DNA from 2 places in the Tardiphaga sp. 285_C5_N1_2 genome. Region 1 is predicted to be linked to the other one. Evidence: predicted binding sites of a transcription regulator. Region 1 holds the regulator's gene; the other holds the start of a gene.
The links. The regulator HrcA, encoded in region 1, represses chaperone genes, less so after heat shock. The targets are predictions, from matches to a motif close to GTTAGCACTCNCNNNNNGNGAGTGCTAAC.
Positions count from the first base shown of each region.

Region 2: AB7951_RS08280 (co-chaperone GroES) is a predicted target of HrcA. The motif match lies at 2,887-2,915, and genes of this name have one in related genera.

Region 1 covers NZ_CP197241.1:5,876,493-5,880,828, forward strand. Annotated here, with positions in the region: gene pncA (bifunctional nicotinamidase/pyrazinamidase) at 1-609, shown strand, start outside; gene grpE (nucleotide exchange factor GrpE) at 664-1,263, opposite strand; gene hrcA (heat-inducible transcriptional repressor HrcA) at 1,369-2,457, opposite strand; gene rph (ribonuclease PH) at 2,611-3,333, shown strand; gene rdgB (RdgB/HAM1 family non-canonical purine NTP pyrophosphatase) at 3,369-4,004, shown strand; gene hemW (radical SAM family heme chaperone HemW) at 3,991-4,336, shown strand, end outside.
Region 2 covers NZ_CP197241.1:1,771,394-1,775,729, reverse strand. Annotated here, with positions in the region: gene AB7951_RS08300 (NupC/NupG family nucleoside CNT transporter) at 1-512, shown strand, start outside; gene AB7951_RS08295 (dipeptidase) at 532-1,593, opposite strand; gene AB7951_RS08290 (cupin domain-containing protein) at 1,695-2,231, opposite strand; gene AB7951_RS08285 (usg protein) at 2,339-2,623, opposite strand; gene AB7951_RS08280 (co-chaperone GroES) at 3,043-3,360, shown strand; gene groL (chaperonin GroEL) at 3,403-4,336, shown strand, end outside.

The DNA of each region.
Region 1 (4,336 bases):
GTGTTGCTGGTGATTGACGTGCAGAACTGCTTCCTACCGGGCGGCAGCTTGGCCGTGAAGGACGGCGACAAGGTCGTCCCGGTCATCAACGGCATCGCGAAGAAATTCGCCGATGTGGTGATGACGCAGGACTGGCACACGCCGGGCCATATCTCCTTCGCATCCAGCCACAGCGACAAGAAGCCGTTTGAGACCCTTGAGGTGAAATACGGCAAGCAGGTGCTGTGGCCGGATCACTGCGTGCAGGGCACTGAAGGGGCTGCGCTCTCGAAGGATCTCGCCATCCCGCATACCGAACTGATCTTGCGCAAGGGCTTCAACAAGGACGTCGACAGCTACTCGGCCTTCACCGAGGCCGACGGCAAGACCACCACCGGTCTCGCCGCCTATCTGAAAGCCCGCAAATTGCAGCGCGTGTTCATCGCCGGTCTCGCCACAGATTTCTGTGTCGCGTGGTCCGCCCTCGATGCGCGAAAAGCAGGTTTCGATGTCTATGTGATCGAAGATGCCTGCCGCGGCATCGACACGCAGGGCTCGCTGGCCAAGGCCTGGGCCGACATGAACAAAGCCGGCGTGAAACGGATTCAGTCAGGCGATCTGGCGGCTTAACTCTCGCTGTCATCGCCCGGCTTGACCGGGCGATCCAGCTCTTACTACGCAGCTTTACTCCGACGCTACAGGCGCCGCCTTGGCCCCACCCTTCGACACGCCGACCAGCGCCGGGCGCAGTACGCGTTCGCCGATGGTGTAGCCGGCCTGCACAACCTGAACGACGGTGCCCGCAGGCACGGAAGCATCGGGCACTTCGTACATCGCCTGCTGGAAATTCGGATCGAACTTCTCGCCCGACGGATCGAACTTCTTCACGCCGTTCTTTTCCAGCGTGTTGAGCAGCGAACGCTCGGTAAGCTCGACACCTTCGAGGAGCGCCTTCAGGCCCGGATCGGCCGCGGCCTTGGTGTCGGCAGGCACGGCATCCAGCGCACGCTGCAGGCTGTCGGCGATATCGAGCACTTCGCGCGCGAAATTGGCGATCGCATAGGTGCGGCCGTCGGCGACTTCCTTCTGCGTCCGCTTGCGCAGATTTTCCATCTCCGCCAGCGTGCGCAGCATCTTGTCGCGCGATTCCGCTGCTTCCTTGGTCAGGGCCTCGACCGAATTCGGTTCCGGATCGTCCGGCATGATGTAGGGCTTGGAGACCACCGGATCGGCGGCCTGCGCCGTCTTGTCCTGATTGTCGTTCTGCCCATTGGAATCAGTCATCACGCTGCCTTCTCAAAAACACGCCAAAATGGTGGGATTGCTGAGCGGGATATCGGGGTTTGAGCGCCGAAAATCAAGCGCAACCAGCCGGATTCGGCCGATCTGTCAGCCGCCAAGCATGCGGCTGACGATGCGCGCCGCGTAATCTACCATCGGGATCACCCGCGCATAGTTCAGCCGGGTCGGGCCAATGACACCGAGAACGCCGACAATATGGCCGGCACCATCGCTATAGGGCGCAATGATCGTGGACGAGCCGGACAGCGAGAACAGCTTGTTTTCCGAGCCGATGAAGATGCGGACACCTTCGGCCGTCTCCGCCCGGCCGAGAAGATCGATCACCTCGCGCTTGGCTTCGAGATCGTCGAACAGGAGGCGAACGCGTTCAAGATCCTCCAGCGCATGGAGATCCTCGAGCAGATTGGCCTGGCCGCGCACGATCAGCTGCCGATCATCCTTCTCGCCACCCGACCAGCTGGCAATGCCGGCGGCAATCACCTTCTGGGTCAGTTGATCGAGCTCGATCTGGTTCTGGGTCAGTGCCGTTTCCAGTTCCAGCCGGGCCTCGGCCAGCGTACGGCCGCGAATCCGGGCATTGAGGAAGTTCGACGCCTCGTTCAGCGCCGACGACGGCACGCCCGGCGGCAGGGTCAGCACGCGGTTTTCGACCTGGCCATCCTCGGCAACCAGCACGACCAGCGCCTTTTCGGGCTCTAAACGGACGAATTCGATGTGTTTCAGCCGCACATTGGACTTGGCGGTCAAAACTACCGCCGCTGCGCGGGTCAGGCCGGACAACTGCGTCAGCGCCTCGCCGAGCGCCGCCTCCACAGTCTGCGAGCGCCCCACCGAGGACAATTGCTGCTGGATCGACTGCCGCTCCGACTCGGTGAGGTCACCGACCTGCATCAAGGCATCGACGAAAAACCGCAGTCCGAGTTCGGTCGGCAGCCGTCCGGCAGAGGTGTGCGGCGCATAGATCAGACCGAGCTGCTCAAGGTCCGACATGACGTTGCGGACCGAGGCCGGCGACAGCGGAACCGTGATCAGGCGTGAAATATTGCGCGAACCGACAGGTTCGCCGGTGGCGAGATAGCTCTCGACGATCTGCCGGAAGATCTCACGCGATCGCTCATTGAGCTGGGCGAGGCCGGCATGCGGCGAAATCAGGCCGATCGGATCGTGGTGGACCACAGGATACTCCTTGAGGACCTAATCTGTCGCTCCGGCGGGCGGGATACAAGCACCATTGCGGTTGTGGAACCTGCCCTGCCCTTGCCGCTACGCTCCGTGCCCCCTAAAAGCACCGCGAACAGGCTTTCTCTGGACATTTGGAAGGATTTTCTCATGCGGCCAAGCCGTCGTGCGCCCGATGAACTGCGCGCCGTGTCGCTGGAACGCGGCGTGGTCAAATATGCCGAAGGTTCCTGCATGGTGAAATTCGGCGACACTCATGTGCTGGTGACCGCCACGCTGGAAGAGCGCCTGCCGCCATGGCTCAAGGGCCAGGGCCGCGGCTGGGTCACCGCCGAATACGGCATGCTGCCCCGCGCCACGCTGGAACGCACCCGCCGCGAAGCCGCATCCGGCAAGCAGGGCGGCCGCACCGTCGAGATCCAGCGCCTGATCGGCCGCTCGCTGCGCGCTGCCGTCGACCTCGAAGCGCTCGGCGAACGCCAGATCACCATCGACTGCGACGTGATCCAGGCCGATGGCGGCACCCGCACGGCGTCGATCACCGGCGCATGGGTTGCGCTGGCCGACTGCATCTCATGGATGAAGAACCGCAACATGTTCAAGAACGGCGGCGGAAACGTGCTGCGCGACAATATCGCGGCGATTTCCTGCGGGATCTATCAGGGCACCCCCGTGCTTGATCTCGACTATGCCGAGGATTCCGAAGCCGATACCGACGCCAATTTCGTGATGACCGGCGACGGGCGCATCATCGAGGTGCAGGGCACCGCCGAGAAGACGCCGTTCACGCAGGACGAGTTCTTGAAGCTGATGGCCCTGGCGCAAAAGGGCGTCGGACGCCTCGTCGAGCTGCAGAAAATGGCCATCGCGTGATTCCGCAAGTCATCAAGCAGGCGTAGACTCGCATCATGCATCGTCGAATCACTGGGAAGCTCGTCATTGCCACCCACAATCCCGGCAAGCTTGCCGAGATGCGCGACCTCCTGGCCCCCTACGGCATCGAAGCAGTGTCGGCCGGCGAGCTCGGTCTCGCCGAACCCGACGAGACCGGCAACACCTTCAAGGCCAATGCCGCGATCAAGGCGATTGCCGCGGCCAATGTCGCGCAACTGCCCGCCTTCGCAGATGATTCCGGCCTCGTCGTCGATGCCCTCGACGGCGCGCCCGGCATCCTCTCGGCGCGCTGGGCCGGCGATTCCAAGGACTTTACCGGCGCAATGACGCGCATCGAGCGTTTGCTGCAAGAGCGCGGCGCGACCTCGCCTGACAAGCGCACCGGGCATTTCGTCTCGGCGCTCTGCGTGGCGTGGCCCGACGGTCATCTCGAGGAAGTCGAAGCGCACGCCCACGGCACGCTGGTCTGGCCACCACGCGGCACTGCCGGTTTCGGCTACGATCCGACATTCCTGCCCGATGGTCACGCTCGCACCTATGGCGAGATGACCGCGGTCGAGAAGCACGGGTTGCCGCCACTCGGCGAGGGCTTGTCGCATCGCGCCAGGGCATTCGTGAAACTCGCGGAGATCTGCCTTGAACCCCGCTGACGCACAGCAAGACGCTTTCGGCGTCTATGTGCACTGGCCGTTCTGCCTGTCGAAGTGCCCGTATTGCGACTTCAACAGCCACGTCCGTCATCACGCCGTCGACGAAGTACGTTTCGCGCGGGCCTTCGCACGCGAGATCGAAACCACGGCTGCCCGCACGCCTGGCCGCACGGTGACGTCGATCTTTCTCGGCGGCGGCACGCCGTCGCTGATGCAGCCGCAGACCGTCGGCGCAATTCTGGATTCGATCGGCAAGTACTGGAACGTCGCCTCCGACGTCGAAGTATCACTCGAAGCCAACCCGACCTCCGTCGAAGCGACGCGCTTTCGCG
Region 2 (4,336 bases), 4.1 Mb from region 1:
CCACGAGCACGATAGATGCGATCGTCAAGGGCACGAGTGCAGGCATCGAACTACTCGTCAACATCATCGCCCTGCTGCTGGTCTTCGTGGCGCTGATGTATCTCATGAACGCGATCCTCATGATGATGCCCACCGTGGGAGGCAACACGCTGTCAGTACAGCGCCTACTGGGTTACGTGATGGCACCGGTGTGCTGGCTGATGGGCCTGCCGTGGGACCAGGCGCTGACCGCGGGCTCGCTGATGGGCGTCAAGACGATCCTCAACGAGTTGATCGCCTATGTTCAATTGGCGAAGCTCGGTCCCGATGCGCTGGATGCGCGCTCGCGCCTCATCATGCTTTATGCGCTGTGCGGATTTGCAAATTTTGCCAGCCTCGGAATTATGATCGGAGGCCTGGGCACGATGGCGCCGGAACGTCGTAACGAAATCAACGCGCTCGGCGTGAAGTCGATCGTCTCGGGGACGCTGACGACCTGCCTGATGGGCGCGATCGTCGGCATGCTCACCTGAGATACGCCGCCAGCGCCGGTCAGCCGATCGTCCGCTGCAGCAGATCAAGCCAGTTGCCCGCGCCGAGCTTGCCGAGCAGCGTCTCGGAATAGCCCTTGGCGCGCAAGGCCACGAACAGCACCTGCAGGCCCGCCGCGGAGTCGATGGCCTCGGGCACCACCGCCCCGTCGAAATCCGATCCCAGCCCGACATGATCCTCGCCCAGCTTCTGCAGCAGATAGTCGATCTGCTGCACCATCAGCTCGATGCCGGTGTCGGGCCGCATGCTGCCGTCGGGGCGCAGGAAGCAGGTCGCGAAATTAAGGCCGACCATGCCGCCGGTGTCGCGGATCGCGGCGAGCTGCTTGTCGGTGAGATTGCGCGGCGACGGGCACAGCGCATGGGCATTGGAATGGGTTGCCACCAGCGGCGCCTTCGACAGCCGCGCCACATCCCAAAAACCCTTCTCGGTGATGTGCGACAGGTCGACCAGAATCTTCAGGTCATTGCAGGCGCCGATCAACCGCTCGCCGGCCGCGGTGAGACCGTCGCCGAGATCCGGCCCGGACGGGAAGTGAAACGGCACGCCATGGCCGAAGATGTTGGTCCGGCTCCACACCGGCCCGATCGACCGCAACCCAGCCGCATAGAGAACGTCGAGGAATCTGAGCTCGGCGTCGATGGCCTCCGCGCCTTCCAGATGGACCACCACGGCCAGCGCCTTGCGCTCAATGGCGGACCGGATTTCGGCGGTGGTGGTGCAGATCGCCACCGCGCCTGCGGAAGCGCGTTCGAGCTGCAGCAGGATGGCCAGTTCGGCGACGACGGAATTGCGCGCCTCGTCCATCGTCAGCGGCTCGGGAAGCGGCACGGCGTAGCGTCCGCCCGTCATCTGCGCCATGAATCCCGATGACGCCTGAGCCGCCGGCGAATACAGCGCGAACAGCCCGCCGACGAACGCGCCGGCCTTCGCCTTCGGCAGGTCGATGTGACCGGCGGCTTCCCCGGTCAGGAAGTCGGATACCGGATCGTGCGATTGCGATTTGTACAGCCGCAGCAGCACATCGTTGTGACCGTCGAAAACCGGAACGGATGCAGTCATGAGATACTCGTTGAGGGCCAGGGCAGCGACGGGCTCAGCATAGCTGATTCAACGCCACTGCGACGCGCGAACAAGGCACGCGTCGCATTTCCGCACGCGAACTACCGGACTTCCACCGTCTTGAATTCCGCCGGAAGGATCACTTCCAGCAGTTCGCAATTGTCGGAGTAATCGCGGATGAGGTGCCTGATGCGCGGCGGCTGGGTCCAGCATGACCCCTGACGCATGGTCATCTCGCCCTCGCCTTCCATATAGGCCTTCACCCAGCCGTTCAGCACATAGACCAGCTGAAACTCGGCATCGTGATAGTGAAGCTTGGAGACCTCTTTCGGATCGCAAGGTCCGATCAGCCGGATGACATGCGCGTGCGCCAAACCGCCGGTCGCAGCGGCAACGCCGAGATCGCGATACTTCGCGTAGGCACGCAGGCCGTCGCCGAGAAATGCTTCTTCCTGATAATGACTGATCGCGACGCGCTGCTTGCGGCGCGGGCCGGGTTTCGCGACAGCTTTTGCACTCGCCTTGGCTGGCTTGCCAACAGAGAGCTTCTTTGCTGCTTTCGCTACCGCCTGTGTCGCAGGCTTCTTCGTCGCAGCCGCTTTCGCTGCGCTCTTTGACGTTCGCTTCAGCTTCGCCATGTCGTGTTTCCCACCCGGCGCAATGCCGAACAAACGGCCAGCGCGTCCGGGAACCTAGCTGTAGTTCAGCACAGCGGCAATTCATCCGGCGCGTTGAGAGGCGCGGACTAGTGCAACCGGAAGACGCCATCCACGGCACGAAGCTCGGCCGGCTTGATCAGTTTCGAATGCGCGACGGTTACCGCAAAGAGCGGGCCATCGAGCTTCTCTTGCCAGAAATCCAGGAAATCCTTCAGCGCGGGAAACTTCGGAAACAAATCATAGTTCTGCCAGACATAGGTCTGCAGCAGCGAGGGGTGATCGGGCATGCGGTAGAGGATCTGCGCCGTCGTCAGTCCGTAGCCAAGCACCTGCTTCCTGAAATCGTCAGAAGCTGCATTTCTCGAGACCATGTTCAACCTCCATGGACAGAGCGCATTCGGCTAAGTGGATTCCGGTTTGGCGTCGAACTTCGCTCTGCTCTCCTGTGACCGTGCTGACTGCAGCGAACCGGCTTCCACTTCGCCCATGACAACACGATGCATGAAATGTGACGCAAGCAACGTCTTCATCACAAGCTTAAAAGTTTAATAATGTATTGAAAGCCGAGTGTTAGCAGCCACTTACCGTGGATGCTAACGGATTCGAGAGCCGGTATCGGAGGGTCTTAACCAATTCTGGCACCCGTCATATTTGAGTGCCAAAATATTTGATACAGACCCTTGCCGGTGAGGAACGTTCGGCCTATGTCCGGACCAGCTGCGCTGGCACTTGTTGGCTCAGACTGCCAATTTAAATTTCTCAAGCATCTACAGAAACTTAGGAGGACTGCATGAAATTCCGTCCGCTTCACGATCGCGTTGTGGTCAAGCGTATCGACGCCGAAGAGAAGTCCGCTGGCGGCATCATCATTCCGGATAGCGCCAAAGAGAAGCCCTCCCAGGGCGAGATCGTCTCCGTCGGCCCGGGCGGCCGCGACGAAGCCGGCAAGCTGATCCCGATCGATCTGAAGGTCGGCGAGCGCGTGCTGTTCGGCAAGTGGTCGGGCACCGAGGTCAAGATCGATGGTCAGGACCTGCTGATCATGAAGGAAAGCGACATCATGGGCGTCCTCGAAGGTGCCGCTCCCGCCAAGAAGAAGGCCGCTTAAGCGCCTTTTCCCCACCCATCCTGATTTTCAAGGAAGCAAAACATGTCAGCTAAAGAAGTGAAATTCGGCGTTGATGCCCGCGACAAGATGCTGCGCGGCGTCGACATTCTCGCCAACGCCGTGAAGGTGACGCTCGGTCCGAAGGGCCGCAACGTCGTCATCGACAAGTCGTTCGGCGCGCCCCGCATCACCAAGGACGGCGTCACCGTCGCCAAGGAAATCGAGCTCGACGACAAGTTCGAGAACATGGGCGCCCAGATGGTGCGCGAAGTGGCCTCGAAGTCGGCCGACGCGGCCGGCGACGGCACCACCACCGCCACCGTGCTTGCCCAGGCCATCGTCCGTGAAGGCGCCAAGTCGGTTGCCGCCGGCATGAACCCGATGGATCTGAAGCGCGGCATCGACCTGGCTGTGGAAGCCGTGGTTGCTGACCTCGTCAAGAACTCCAAGAAGGTCACCTCGAACGACGAAATCGCCCAGGTTGGCACGATTTCGGCCAACGGCGACGCGGAAATCGGCAAGTTCCTCGCAGATGCGATGAAGAAGGTCGGCAACGAGGGCGTCATCACGGTTGAAGAAGCCAAGTCGCTCGAAACCGAACTCGACGTCGTCGAAGGCATGCAGTTCGACCGCGGCTACATCTCGCCCTACTTCGTCACCAACGCCGACAAGATGCGCGTTGAATTCGACGACGCCTACATCCTGATCAACGAGAAGAAGCTCTCCTCGCTGAACGAGATGCTGCCGCTGCTCGAAGCCGTCGTGCAGACCGGCAAGCCGCTCGTCATCGTCGCGGAAGACGTCGAAGGCGAAGCTCTCGCTACCCTCGTCGTCAACCGTCTGCGTGGCGGCCTCAAGGTTGCTGCCGTCAAGGCACCGGGCTTCGGCGATCGCCGCAAGGCCATGCTGCAGGACATCGCGATCCTGACCGGCGGCCAGGCGATCTCGGAAGATCTCGGCATCAAGCTCGAGAACG